DNA from 3 places in the Nonomuraea sp. NPDC051941 genome. Region 1 is predicted to be linked to each of the others. Evidence: riboswitches for the same ligand, from Rfam matches in the RefSeq annotation. Region 1 holds a riboswitch; each other region holds the start of a gene.
What was found. A riboswitch is a leader RNA that binds a small molecule or an ion and turns the genes downstream of it on or off. The one in region 1 is predicted to bind S-adenosylmethionine.
Positions count from the first base shown of each region.

Region 2: linked by a shared signal. The riboswitch ahead of thrC (threonine synthase) and the one ahead of ACIHFD_RS25490 (GNAT family N-acetyltransferase) in region 1 are both predicted to bind S-adenosylmethionine.
Region 3: linked by a shared signal. The riboswitch ahead of ACIHFD_RS61380 (PotD/PotF family extracellular solute-binding protein) and the one ahead of ACIHFD_RS25490 (GNAT family N-acetyltransferase) in region 1 are both predicted to bind S-adenosylmethionine.

Region 1 covers NZ_JBIUCF010000015.1:134,552-139,061, forward strand. The annotation lists gene ACIHFD_RS25475 (hypothetical protein) at 1-52, shown strand, start outside; gene ACIHFD_RS25480 (hypothetical protein) at 259-462, shown strand; gene ACIHFD_RS25485 (hypothetical protein) at 964-1,368, shown strand; gene ACIHFD_RS25490 (GNAT family N-acetyltransferase) at 1,542-2,171, opposite strand; SAM riboswitch class I at 2,179-2,279, opposite strand; gene ACIHFD_RS25495 (Ig-like domain-containing protein) at 2,438-3,619, opposite strand; gene pyrE (orotate phosphoribosyltransferase) at 3,900-4,424, shown strand.
Region 2 covers NZ_JBIUCF010000089.1:783-5,292, reverse strand. The annotation lists gene ACIHFD_RS64735 (hypothetical protein) at 1-524, shown strand, start outside; gene ACIHFD_RS64730 (trehalose-6-phosphate synthase) at 531-1,961, opposite strand; gene ACIHFD_RS64725 (RNA polymerase sigma factor) at 1,993-2,547, shown strand; SAM riboswitch class I at 2,627-2,768, shown strand; gene thrC (threonine synthase) at 2,782-4,014, shown strand; gene ACIHFD_RS64715 (MoaD/ThiS family protein) at 4,039-4,314, shown strand.
Region 3 covers NZ_JBIUCF010000071.1:42,571-47,080, reverse strand. The annotation lists gene ACIHFD_RS61395 (hypothetical protein) at 1-245, opposite strand, end outside; gene ACIHFD_RS61390 (MFS transporter) at 375-1,574, opposite strand; gene ACIHFD_RS61385 (helix-turn-helix domain-containing protein) at 1,634-2,608, shown strand; SAM riboswitch class IV at 2,693-2,813, shown strand; gene ACIHFD_RS61380 (PotD/PotF family extracellular solute-binding protein) at 2,868-3,974, shown strand; gene ACIHFD_RS61375 (ABC transporter ATP-binding protein) at 3,953-4,510, shown strand, end outside.

The DNA.
Region 1 (4,510 bases):
CGGAACAGCCCGCATCATCGAGGTAATGCCGCCCGTGGTGGGCGCTCCCTAGTTGCAATCCAGCACCGTCCCACGCCGTTCCAAGCGAACCGGCCGCGTTCGTCAGTCCAGGTTGAATCGATCGGGACGGGCAAGATCAGCGCTGCTAATGCGGTTTGGGTTTACCGCCCATCCAGGGTTCAAATCCCCGATCCGCCGCAGGCGGAAGGCCCTCTCCCGTAGTTGAGGAGAGGGCCTCACCCAACCGAAGGATGGTCGTTGAAGCGCAGCAGCGGAACGCGCTGTAGTGGTGCTCGTAGTCTCGTCCCTCTCGGCTGGTTGTTCCTCGTTGTGGCCGGCTGGGTCGTTCTCACTGGAACAGGGGGCGATGCGACCACAGCGGTGATCGCGCTGGTGGGCGTGGGACTGGGGTTTCTCATCACAGCCGTCGTGCTGGTGATCGAGGACCTTAACCGCCACTGATCGGGGAGACCCCAGAGGGCGTCTTTCATCTGGAGGGTTGCTACGTGGGGGTGGCGCGCCCGGTGGTGGTCACACGGATGTGGCCGAGGTTTTCCTGAACGCCGTGCTCGATGAGGAGGGCATTGTTGGCTTGGGGTCCCGTACGTCGGCCTGCTTGAGGATGGACTTCCGCTGCTTCTAGTTCTCCGTGCGCTCAATCGGGTCGCCAAGCTTCGTGGTGAAGGCCAGATCATGATTGGTCCACCTGTTCCCAGCCTTGAGCCGTTCCGCGGTCTGGGCCTTCTTGCGCCCGTAGGAGGGCCAGGAGCGCGGCAGGCAGTGTCCCGAGGGCGATCGGGTCGGATGCTGTGTCGGTGTCAGCGGCTGTGTCAGCACGCCAACGGCCCGGTATCAGAGCGGTCGGCGACAGTGAATGCACAGAGCGCGAACCGGGGCACGCCCAGCTCGCCCCCGCCTCTCGTGGAAGCCCATTTCATAACAGAGCTAAGGGAGTACGCCACCATGTCCATCACCCTTTCCGACCAGGACAAGCTCACCCTGCGGACCGCCGCGTGGGGCGCCGTCTCCCTGATGTCCGCCGCTGGTGCCGCCGGCTCGGCCCACAAGGTCGCCACCGAGGGCTCCATCGCCCTGACCTCCGCGACCGGCCTGGTCGGGCACGTGCTCGCCAAGGCGCCCAAGGGCGTGAAGTACGGCAAGTCCGTCGCTGCCCTCGCCGACCTGGTGCTGCCGGCCCTGACCGCATCCATGAACCTGCTCAAGCAGCAGGACCCGGCCGAGGCCGACAACTTCCGCAGCACCGTCAGCGTCGCCCTCGCAGCAGCCGCCCGTACCCACCAGGGCCGGCCCAGCCCCACTCTGGCCGAGATGACCCGCAAGATCACCGCAGCGCTCGACGCTGCTTGATGGGTTGTCAACCTCGTGTCGCGGGGTCCACTCCGGACCCCGTGACAAGGCGGCGTGACGGGTCAGGCACGGGTCGAGTCCCGCCACCGGGCGGCCGATCTGGTGGGCGCCGAACTTACCGACAGGCCGTGTTCAGACGCTCAGGGGCGCCTCACCGCACCCAGCCGAAGCTCTCAGAAGGCTGGCGAACGGGAGCTCACGGCGGTGAGACGGGCTTGCAGTACCGGTTTGACGGTAGGCCAGTCTTCGGCGACCACTGCGAACATGGCCGAGTCGCGGACCTCGCCCTCCTCGCCGTGCGCCCACGACATGGACCAGGCGCGCAGCACGCCCTCGAAGGGGATGCCGAGGCGTTCCAAGGCCTGGCGGCACCGGTGGTTGCGGGCGTCGGTCTTCAGGTCGACGCGGGCGACGCCGAGCACGTCGAACGCATACGACAGCAGCAACAGCTTCGCCTCGGCATTGATCCCGGTGCCCTGCGCCGAGGCGGCCAGCCAGGTGAAGCCGATCTCGATCGCGCGCAGGTCCGGCCGGTCCGGCCACCTGCGGGGATCCCACAGGCCGGTGCAGCCCACCGCCTTGCCGTCGGTGAGCCGAACCTGCGCGAATGGGGTCAGCCCGTCGCGGACGAGCTGGGCCGACAGGTAGTCCGGTATCTCGCGAGCGCGAGGCACCAGCGTGAAGTCGTAGGACGACCGATCCTCCTCGGCCGCCTCCGCGAGATCCGGCGCATGTCGCATCGCCAGCGGCTCCAATCGCACCAGATCCCCGGAAAGGACAGGAACATCAATCCGCACGCTCATCAGCTCTCCCTCATCGTTCCTGGCATTGGCACCTTTCCCGCGGGTTTCCCGCCGGGGAGGTTGCCGGACCGTCACAGGGCCAGGTCCCTCAGATCCTCTGGATGAACTACCGAGTCGAGATCATGCCCGCACAGGCGGACACCGTCAATGCGCTTTCCTCGGACGGCGCTTGAACGGGGCAGATGAGCTCTCTGGAAGAGTGGCACCCAATGTGGGAAGTGCTCACCACCGGCGGCTACCGAGAACCGGGTCTGCCCGATCAAACCCTAGGCGTTGATCGACTTGCCTAGGGCGCTGCCCGCGAGCCAGTCGTCCCATGACTTCGCCCACGGCGTCGGCCCGTTGCCGAACTCGAGCTTCCGCGACGTCCCCGTGACCTCGATGATGTCTCCCCGCTGCGTGAAGTTGTAGAACCAGCGGGCGTTGGCCATGCTGGCGTTCACGCAGCCATGGCTGACGTTGCTGTTGCCCTGCGCGCCGGTCGACCAGGGCGCGGCATGGAAGAACATGCCGCTGTAGGTCATCCTGACATTCCACTTGGTATGGGCGTAGTACTCGCCGGGCCTGCCGATGGTGGCCGAGTCCATGAGGGTCGACGCGGCCTTCTCCTGGGCGATCATGACGCCGGACCAGCTTTCGTCGCCCTTCTTGCCCAGGCTGACCGGGATGGCCTTGACGACCTTGCCGTTCTCCCGCACGACCGCCCGGTGGGTGCCATTGCGGATCTTGGTGATGTGCTCGTCGCCGACGGTGAACGTCAGGCTGCGGTCCCTGGTGCCCCACAGGTCCCGGCCCGCCCGCAGCCCGGCCAGGTGCGCGACCACCGTGACCTTCTCGCCGACCGGCCAGTACTCGCGCGGCCTGAACTGGACCTCGCGGTCGCTCACCCAGCTCCACGCCCCCTCGACCGGCTTCGACATCCGCACCTCCAGCGACCTCTCGACCGCGGCCCGGTCGCTCCTGGCGGTCACGGGGCGCGACAGCAGGAGCTGGACGGGCATGCCGACGCCGACCTTCTCGCCGTCCAGCGGGGACATGCCGCTCTCCAGCACCCGCTTCGGCTTGAGCGTGGTGAACGTGGCTCGCGCGGTGACGGGCTTGCCGTCCCTGCCGGTCGCCTGCGCGCTCACCGTGTACGCGGTCGAGGGCCGCAGCGGCCACGTGGGGTGCCACGTCCCGTCCGCACCGAGGGTTCCGCGGACCTCATGCCCCTTGGCGTCGGCGACGGTCAGCTTGGTGACCTTGCCGTCGGTGGCCTTGACGCTGACTCCGGTGTCTGGGGGCACCTTCTTCGTGCCGTTCGCCGGGATGATCGACAGCTTGGCTGCGAGGGCCCGCTCCTGTGGGCCGGCGGGCGGTGGTGGGTTCGAGCCACCCGAGGTGCAGCCTGCGGTCAGCAGCAGCGTAGCCGTGAACGTGCTGACGAGTATGGTTCGGCCGTTCCGCATCGTCGATGCCTCCACTCCCCGACAAATAGGCATCTTTCGGACAAGACGGCCTATTAGCGATACGGAGAGCTATATGCCCATAACTGTGGGTAACAATGCAAAAGTGCCTTGATCGATGCGGCAGGTTGCGAGGCAGGCGTATCCAGAGGGCGTCTGCGAGATCGAGGAGTGGGACCTCGGGACGTGGCACCCGCCCACCATGAGGTGAGGCTGTTCTTGCTTCTCGGCTGTGTGAGCGGCCCTGAGCGCGTCCGCCATGCCTCTGGGAGACTGGGTGCCTGTGACGCGCTCTGACCTGGCTCGCAGGATTCATGCCGCAGCCCACCTCACCGGCCACTTCGTGCTCCGCTCAGGACGTACCGCCACCGAGTACTTCGACAAGTACAAGTTCGAGGGTGATCCCGTTCTGCTGGATGACATCGCTCGGGCGATGGCGCCCGTGGTCCCGGGGGACATCGAGGTGTTGGCCGGGCTTGAGATGGGCGGGATTCCGGTGGTCACCGCGCTTGGCCGGCACACCGGTCTGCCGTGTGCGTTCGTCCGTAAGCAGGCCAAGGCGTACGGGACCTGTCGTCTGGCCGAGGGTGCGGATGTGGTGGGGCGGCGGGTTCTGGTGGTTGAGGATGTTGTCACCAGCGGTGGCCAGATCGTCCTGTCCACTGCTGAGCTGCGGAGCCTCGGGGCCCAGGTCAGTGACGCATTGTGCGTCATCGACCGCGAGCAGGGAGGTGCGGCGGCGTTGGCCGCGGAAGGCATCAGGCTTTCGTCGTTGTTGACCGCGACCGATCTGCGCATGACGGACTGATCCGCCGGGCCCATCGACAAGGGCTTCTCTCTACGATCGTCACCCGTCCGGGCAGGCAGAACAAGACTGTTTCTTTGGTCGGTGCC
Region 2 (4,510 bases), on a different contig from region 1:
CGACCTCCCTGCCCGCCCACGCCGCGCCCGCCCAGGCGGTCAAGCTGCGCAAGGGCCTGACCCTGTACATCCCGATCAAGTGGGTGGTCCACCGCTTCGGCGACGATGTCCAGATCGTGACCGGCAAGTGCGGCAAGCCCATGGGCTGGGGGACGCCCGAATGCGACGCCTTCTACGTCCTCGGCCCCTCGTCCATCAAGCGCGGCGCCGAGGGGTTCGGCCCGTACACCGGCAAGAGGCCCTTCTACACGGCGAGCGACGTGCAGCCGTGCCCGTTCAACCGGAAGTGGGGCGAGGCCATCGGCCCGAAGGTCACCAGGGGTCTGCGCCAGGTCGGCGCGGGGCACAAGGCCGCCTACAACGCGTGGAAGTCGGAGTGCGTCAAGTATTCGGGCTCGACCACGAAGGTGCTGCTCCGCTTCACGCAGCGCGAGTGGTACCTGCCGCAGAGCAAGATCCTCATCGTGGACCAGTGGAACACGCCGGGGCTGGCCGACGCGCTCAAGCACGCCGACTGGACCTGACCGGGCTCAGATCTCGGCCAGCGCGTCGAGCTGGGCCGCGAGCCACTTCTGCGGGGGCAGGGCGGTGGCCGCGGCGTGCAGCTTGTCGCGCCGCATGCGGCGCTCGTCCTCCGGCATGACGAGCGCGGCGTGCAGCGCGGCGGCCGTGCCGCTGATGTCGTACGGGTTCACCACGAGCGCGTGCGGGCCCAGCTCGGCCGCCGCCCCCGCCTCGCGCGAGAGCACGAGCGCGCACCTCGTGGACAGGATCGGGCCCTCCTTGGCGACCAGGTTCATCCCGTCGCGGATCGGGTTGACCAGCAGCACGTCGGCCATCCGGTACGCGGCCAGCGAACGCGGGTAGTCGTCGTTGACGTTGAGGATCAGCGGGTCCCAGTCCTCGGTGCCGTACTCGTCCTCGATCTCCTGCGCGCAGCGCAGCACCGACGCGGTGTATTCGCGGTATTCGGGCAGGTCGTGCCGGCTCGGGTATGCGAACGCCAGGTGCACCACCTTGCCGTGCCACTCCGGGTGCGCGGCGAGGAACTCGCGGTAGGCCACCAGGCCGCGCACGATGTTCTTCGACAGCTCGGTGCGGTCGATGCGGACGATCAGCCGGCGGTCGCCCACCTGCTCCCTGAGCGCGGTCATGTGTGACTCGACGTCGGGCTCGACGGCACGCTCCCACAGCGCGTCGCCGTCCACGCCGAGGCTGTGCACGCCGATGCGGGTGGTCCGGCCCTCGTGGGTGACGCTGCGGCCCACGCGGTCGACCTCCGCGCCCAGCAGCGCTTCACAGCAGTCCATGAATGCCTGCGCCCACCTGTCGGCCAGGAACCCGGCGTGATCGGCCCCAAGGATGCCCTCCAGGACCTCTCCGACCACCTCGTCGGGCAGCAGCGAGAAGTATTCGGGGGGCGCCCACGGGGTGTGGCTGAAGTGGGCGATGCGCAGGTCCGGCCGCTCGGCGCGGAGCATCGCCGGGGTCAGCGTCAGGTGGTAGTCCTGCACCATGACGCGGGCGCCGTGGCCGGCCTCCTCGGCCAGCGCCAGCGCGAACGCGCCGTTGTAGTCGCGGTAGGACTCCCACTCGCGCTCGAACCTCGTGCCGAAGTTGGGTGAGTTGGGGATGTCGTAGAGCAGGTGGTTGACGAACCACAGGGTGGAGTTGGCCACGGCGTTGTAGGCGCGGTGGAAGGTGGCGGGCGGGATGTCGAGCATGCGCACCGGGCCCGTGTCGTAGCCGGCGTGGTCGATCCGGCCGCCGGGCACCAGGCGCACGGCGCTGCGGTCGCCGTCGGACAGCGCCGCGCACACCCACAGCATGCCGTCCTTCCGTGCCACCTCGGACAGTGCAGAAACCAGGCCGCCGCCACCGCGTTTCATGGTCAGCTCGCCGTCGTCCGAGACGGTAAAGGAAACGGGTCCTCTGTTGGAGGCCACCAGGACGCTGTTCATCTACGCTCCCTTCGCCCATAGGATCCCAGCTATGGCGCTAGATGAGCTAACCGAGGAACTCGCCCGCTCGGCCGCAGGAGGAGATCATCGCGCACTTGGCGAGCTCCTGGCGCGGATCGAGCCCGATGTGATGCGACACTGCGCCCGGATCCTCCCCTATCACCAGGATGCCGAGGAAGCCTCGCAGGACACGTTGCTGGCCGTGGCGCGCAACATCGGCCGGTTCGAGGGCCGGGCGCGGTTCAGCACCTGGCTGCACATCGTGACGGCCAACTGCGCGCGCACCACGTACAGGTCGCTCAAACGCCGCGCGGCCGAGCAGACCTCGGACGAGCTGCCCACGCAGAAGCCCGACGTGGCGCGGGTGAGCGTGATCGCGGGCTCGCGGCTCGACCTGCTCGACGCCATGGAGGCGCTGGAGGCCGACAAGCCCGACCTGGCGCAGGCGCTGGTGCTGCGCGACATCGTCCAGCTCGACTACAACGAGGTGGCCGAGCAGCTCGGCATCCCCCTGGGCACCGCCAAGTCGCGCATTCATCAGGCCCGCAAATACGTGCAGGGAGTGCTGGGTGATGATTATCGCTGAGACGCCACGTCTCGCATCTTGAGACGGGTGGCCATTTGGGCCCCATCGACGGGTAGAGTCCTTTTCAACAACTGAATATTGCTCATCCAGAGGGGTGGAGGGACCGGCCCTGCGAAGCCCCGGCAACCCTCCCGGTTTGAGACTCGCGACAGGGCGAGGCCGACCGGGACAAGGTGCCAATTCCGGTCTGCGGTCAAGGTGGCCGCAGGCGAAGATGAGGGAAGGCCTCGCTTCATGTCGCTCGACTTTGGTCCTGCTGTCGGTCTGTCCTGCCGTGAGTGCGGCACGCGTTACCCGCTCGGTCCGAGCTTCGCGTGTCTGGAGTGTTTCGGGCCGCTCGAAGCGGCCTATTCCTTCGGTACGGTGACCCGCTCCGACATCGAGTCGGGTCCCGCCAACATCTGGCGTTACCGGTCGCTGCTCCCGGTGCCGGTTGACGTCGCCAGTAAGCCCAATATGAACCCGGGTTGGACCAAACTGGTCAAGGCCGGAAACCTCGGACGCGCACTCGGTCTCAAGAACCTGTACGTGAAGGACGACTCGGGCAACCCCACCCATTCCTTCAAGGACCGGGTCGTCGCCATCGCCGTCGAGGCGGCGCGTAACTTCGGCTTCCACACCCTTTCCTGCTCCTCCACGGGCAACCTCGCGGGCGCGGTCACCGCGGCGGCGGCGCGCGCCGGGCTCGAGGCGTGCGTGTTCATCCCGGCCAACCTCGAAGCGGCCAAGATCGCCATGGCTCGCGTGTTCGGCGGGAAGCTGATCGGGATCGACGGCACCTATGACGAGGTCAACCGGTTCTGCTCCGAGCTGATCGGTGACCCGCTGGGTGACAAGTGGGGGTTCGTCAACGTCAACCTGCGGCCCTACTACGCCGAGGGCTCCAAGACGCTCGCGTACGAGATCGCCGAGCAGCTCGGGTGGCGCTTGCCCGAGCAGATCGTCATCCCCATCGCCTCCGGCTCGCAGCTCACCAAGATCGACAAGGGTTTCCGCGAGCTGGTGCAGCTGGGGCTGGTCGAGGACACGCCGTACAAGATCTTCGGGGCGCAGGCGGCCGGGTGCTCGCCGGTCTCCACCGCGTACAAGGCGGGGCACGACGTCGTGCAGCCGGTCAAGCCCGACACCATCGCCAAGTCGCTGGCCATCGGCAACCCGGCCGACGGGCCGTACGTGCTCGACATCGCCCGGCGCACCGGAGGGGCCGTCGAGGACGTCACGGACGCCGAGATCGTGGCCGCGATCAAGCTCCTGGCCTCGACGGAGGGCGTCTTCGCCGAGACCGCGGGAGGGGTGACCGTGGGCGTGCTGAAGAAGCTCGCCGAGAGCGGGCGGCTCGACCCCGAGGCCGAGACCGTGGTCCTCAACACCGGCGACGGGCTCAAGACGCTCGACGCGATCAGCGACGACGCCCAGCCCACGGCCGTGATCCGGCCCTCCCTCGACGCGTTCCGCGCGACTGTCTGACAACCAGGAAAGGCGAGTTAAACCATGAGCGTTTCGGTGCGGATTCCCACCATTCTGCGCACCTACACCGGGGGCAACGCCGAAGTCAGTGGCGAGGGCGCGACTCTTCGTGACGTGCTTGCCAAGCTCGACTCCGACTACCCGGGGATCGGCGCGAGAATTCTGGATGAATCGGGCAAGATTCGTCGTTTTGTCAACGTTTACGTTGGGGAAGAGGACGTCCGTTTCGCCGACGGGCTCGACACTCCGGCACCTGAGGGCACTCAGATCTCAATCATCCCGGCGGTTGCCGGCGGCTGAGTGCTATAGATCACACGTGTGGAAGGCGCCCCTAGTGGGCGCCTTCTCCATTTCCAGGGCAAATGAAACGCTGAAGCGCCTTCGTTGCGAAGAAATGCATCGTTTGCAGATTGACTCTGTTGCCAAACCCCGTGCCACAGGTATGGTCGAGGGCGATCGTCTGGCTGATTTTCCCTTAAGTCCGGCGATTACGGGT
Region 3 (4,510 bases), on a different contig from region 1:
ACGTGATCACCCACGAGCGTGCGGACGGCGGCAAGGATGCGGACGCCGAGGTCGACCACGGTCTCGCCGCGCAGCCCGGACAGCCGCTCGAGCAGCGCGGCCGAGCACGTGAAGCCGACGCTGAGCAGCGCCGCGTCGAGCTGGCGGGCGGCGGTCTCCCCCCAGCCGGACCCGGATCCGGCGGGCGCGGCGCCGATGGGCACGCGCAGCCGCCGGGCGATGACGAGGCTTTCCAGAGTGTCCACGAACGGCACCATATAGCCGGGACACGCCCGATCGCGGGGGGTTTTCCGCGCCCGTGCCGAGGGTGCGGCCGGTCAGCGGCGGGGCTGCGCGAGCTCGGCAGCCGGGCCCGCCGCGCGCTCAACGGCCGGTCAGAGGTGGGGGGCCGCTTCGCGCGTACCGCCCGGGCGCAGCACGCCCGCCAGCGCCAGCGCGACCAGGACCCCGGCACCGCCCGCCACCGCGATCGCGGGCCCGGGCGCGATCACCTCTCCGAGCGCCCCGACCAGCGCCGCCCCGGCCGCCTGCCCCGTCATCAGCCCGGACGACTGCAGCCCGAACGCCTGCCCCCGCACCTCCTCGGGCACCGACTCCACGAACCGCCGCTGCAACCCCAGCTGGTACGACAGCCCCGCGGTCGCCACCGCGGCCAGCATGGCGGCCCACGCCATCCCCGGCCCGAGCGCGAACCCCACCCAGGGCACGCCGAGCAGCACCGCCAGCGGAAACGACAGCCGCTCGCGCAGCCCCGGCGCGGCGAACCTGCCCACCGCGAACTCCCCCACCGCCATCCCGCCGGCCGCCGCCGCGAGCACCACCCCGGCCTGCCCCTGCCCGCCCAGATAGGGCACGACCATGGCCTCGGCCCCGGCCAGGAACACGCACGGCAGCCACCCCGCCAGCAGCAGCCCCCGCACCCGCCCATCGGCCAGCAGCCGCCGGTTGACCCGCAGCGTCTGGCGCACCGCGCCCGCCCGCGCCGTGCCCCGGGCGGGCCGGTACGGCAGTCCGGCCCGCAGCACCACGGCGGCCACCGCGGCCAGGCCCGCGGTCGTGGCCAGCGCCCCCGAGGGCCCGGCGACGGCCAGGAACGCGCCCCCGGCCGCCAGCCCGGCGATCTGCGCGCTCGCGGAGGCCACGTTCAGGACCGACCGCCCGAGCACGAACGCGTCGCCGGGCAGCACGTCGGGCAGCATCGCCGCCCGCGCGGCGAAGAAGACCGGCGTGAACAGCCCCGTGACCAGCACCAGCGCCAGCATCGCCCAGACCGGCAACCCCGCGTAGGCCAGCAGCAGGCACGTCACCGCCCTGACCACCTCGCCGGCCACCATCAGCGCCCGCGGCGGCAGCCGGTCGGCCAGCGAGAGCAGCAACAGCCCGCCCACGATGAACGGCAGCCAGCCGGCCATGTACGCGGCGGCCGACAGGCCGGCCGAGCCGGTCCGCTCATAGACCAGCACGGACAAAGCCAGCATCTTGATCGAGTCCCCGCCGACCAGCAGCGCGAAGCTGCCGAACAGGACCCGGAACTCCTTGACGGCGAACACCTCGCCGAACGTCGCCCCATTCACGTCCACGATGGTGCGGACCGGACCGGCGAGCTGGCGACTCTTTCGGATATAACCGAAAGGTGCCCGTAAGAATCGAGGTCACCCCGCAGGACCTGGTGGCCACCAGGTTCGCGATCTCGCCGCTGATCGAGACCATGCACGCGCAGTGGGTGCTGGCGGGCCGGCTGGAGGCGGGCGTCCACGGCCGGTGGGCCGCGCGGTGGCGGGGCACGTACCGGGAGCTCGAACGTGCCCACCCCGTGCTGCGGGCCGCGGACGCGATCAGCGGCAACCGGCGCGGCACGAACGTCGCCTTCATCGCCCCGCCGCCGACGGCGGTGGACGTGCCGTTCGAGGCGGAGCTGGCCGCCATGCGCAGGACGCCGCTGGAGCAGGCGCACGCGGAGATCGCCCGGGCGCTCGCCGGGCGGCCGGCGGCGGGCGGGGTCAGGAAGCTGCTGGCGGGACCGCGGGTGGTAGGGCGGTTCGCCGACGCGTACGAGGCGCTCTGGACGGAGATCGTCTCCCACGACTGGCCGCGCTTCCGCGCGATCCTGCAGCGCGACGTCGCCCATCGGGCGGGACGGCTGGCGGCCTACGGCTGGGCGGCGGCGCTGGAGGACCTCAGCCCGCAGGTCCACTGGCGGCCCCGGGGGCAGATCGAGGTCGAGCTGACCAGCCTCCACGGGCTGCGCCGGCTCGGCGGCAAGGGGCTGCTCTTCCTGCCGTCGGCGTTCACGACCGCCGTCGGCGCCTATCTGGAGGCCGCCTGGCCGTACGCGATGATCTACCCCGCGAGGGGCGCCGCGGCCGTGCCCGCCGCGGCCGACGCCGACCTGTCGGCCCTGATCGGCCGCAGCCGCGCCCGCATCCTCGCCGAGCTGGCCGAGCCCGCCACCACCACCCAGCTCGCGGCCCTGCTCGGGCAGAGCCTGGGCACCACGGGCGGCCATCTGGCGGCGCTGCGCAGGACGGGCCTGATCGCGGGCACCCGCGTCGGCCGCGGCGTCCTGTACGCGCGCACGCCCCTCGGCGACGCCCTGGTCAACGGCTGAGCACACCCTCGCGCAAAAGAGACAAAAGCCACTAAGCATCACCTCGTGCCATATCCAGGTAAATCCTACTGATATAGTCGCTTATGTCACGAGTCCAGTGCGAAGCCCCGGCTTGCTGGACGGCAACCCTCCCACCGCGGCGGGGTGCCCCGGGTGATGACACGGTCGTCGAGCCGAATGGTGCTGCCGGCGGCAAGCGCGGATGTCGAGTCGTGCTGCCCTGCGCCCTTGGCCGGCTGCTCGAAAAGGAAAGGGAAAGATGAAGGGCGGATTCACTCGCCTCGCGGGACTGGGCATGGTGGTCGCGCTGGCGGTCACGGCCTGCGGCGGCGTCGACACGGGCGGCTCTACCGGCGGCTCCACGGGCACCGGCGGCGCGGCGAAGCAGGAGCTCACGGTGACCGCGTTCGCGGGCGCGTGGGGAGAGCTGTTCAAGAAGTCGTTCGTGGAGCCGTTCGAACGCGACACCGGCGCCAAGGTGAATCTCGTCTACGGCGCGAACGCCGAATGGCTCACCAAGCTGCGCGCGGCCGACGGCAAGAACCCGCCGTTCGACGTCATCGCGTTCACGCCGGACGCGTCGCTGCCCGCGGCCTCCGCCGGGCTGCTCCAGCCGCTGGCCACCGACGGGCTCGCGCACTTCAAGGAGCTGGACCCGGTGCTCGCCGGCAAGTCCGCGTACGACGGCAAGCAGTACGGAGTGCCGCTGACCACCGGCTCCACCGGCCTCCTCTACCGCACCGACAAGATCAAGACGCCGCCCGCGGACTGGGCGGACATCTTCGACAAGCAGTACTGCGGCCACGTCGCCCTCCCGCCGCTCACCTACAACCCCGGCCTGGAGTTCTTCTCCGCCCTGGTCACCTCCCAGGGCGGCACGCTGTCCGACCCGGCCGCCGTGGACAAGGCGTTCGACAAGCTCGCGACGCTGAAGGGCTGCGTGTCCTCCTTCCCCGCCAACGCGGGCAACGCCGCCACCGTCATCGAGAACGGCGACGCCTGGATCATGCCCTTCTGGGACGGCCGCGCCTTCGCCATGGCCCAGGCCGGCTCCCCGATCGGCTTCACCTACCCCAAGTCCGGCCCCGTCGGCGCGCTGACCTCGTACTTCATCGCCGCGGGGACGCAGAAGAGCGACCTGGCGAACAAGTTCCTCGACCACCTGACGGCCGCGCAGAACCAGAAGCCGTTCGCCGAGGGCACCTGGTACGCCGCGGGCAACGACTCGATCTCCTACAGCGAGCCGTTCGAGCAGAAGGTGAAGCACGGTCCCGACGTCTTCAAGAAGTTCATCTGGGTGGACTACGCGGTCGCCACCCCGAAGCTGAACGAATGGCAGCAGCGGTGGAACCAGATCTTCGGCTGACCCCGGAAGAAGGCGGCGGGCACGTCGAGATCGAAGGGCTCGCCGCCGGGTACGACGGCGCGCGCGTGCTCGACCTGGACCGGCTGTCGATCCGCAAGGGCGAGTTCCTGTCGATCCTCGGGCCCAGCGGCTGCGGCAAGACGACGCTGCTCAACTGCGTCGCCGGGTTCGTCCAGCCCACGGCCGGGCGGATCGTGATCGACGGCTCCGACGTGACCCGGCGGCCCCCGTACCGGCGGGGCCTGGGCATGGTGTTCCAGAACTACGCGCTCTTCCCGCACATGACCGTGGCCGCCAACGTGGCGTACGGGCTGCGCGTGCGCCGGCTCGACCGGCGGGAGCGGGACGAGCGGGTGCGGGAGGCGCTGAGCCTGGTCGGCCTGGAGGGGTACGCCGGGCGGCGGCCCGGCCGGCTGTCCGGCGGGCAGCAGCAGCGGGTCGCCCTCGCCCGCGCCCTGGCCATCCGGCCCGCCGTGCTGCTGCTGGACGAGCCGCTGTCCAACCTGGACGCCAAGCTGCGCAGGGAGATGCGGGTG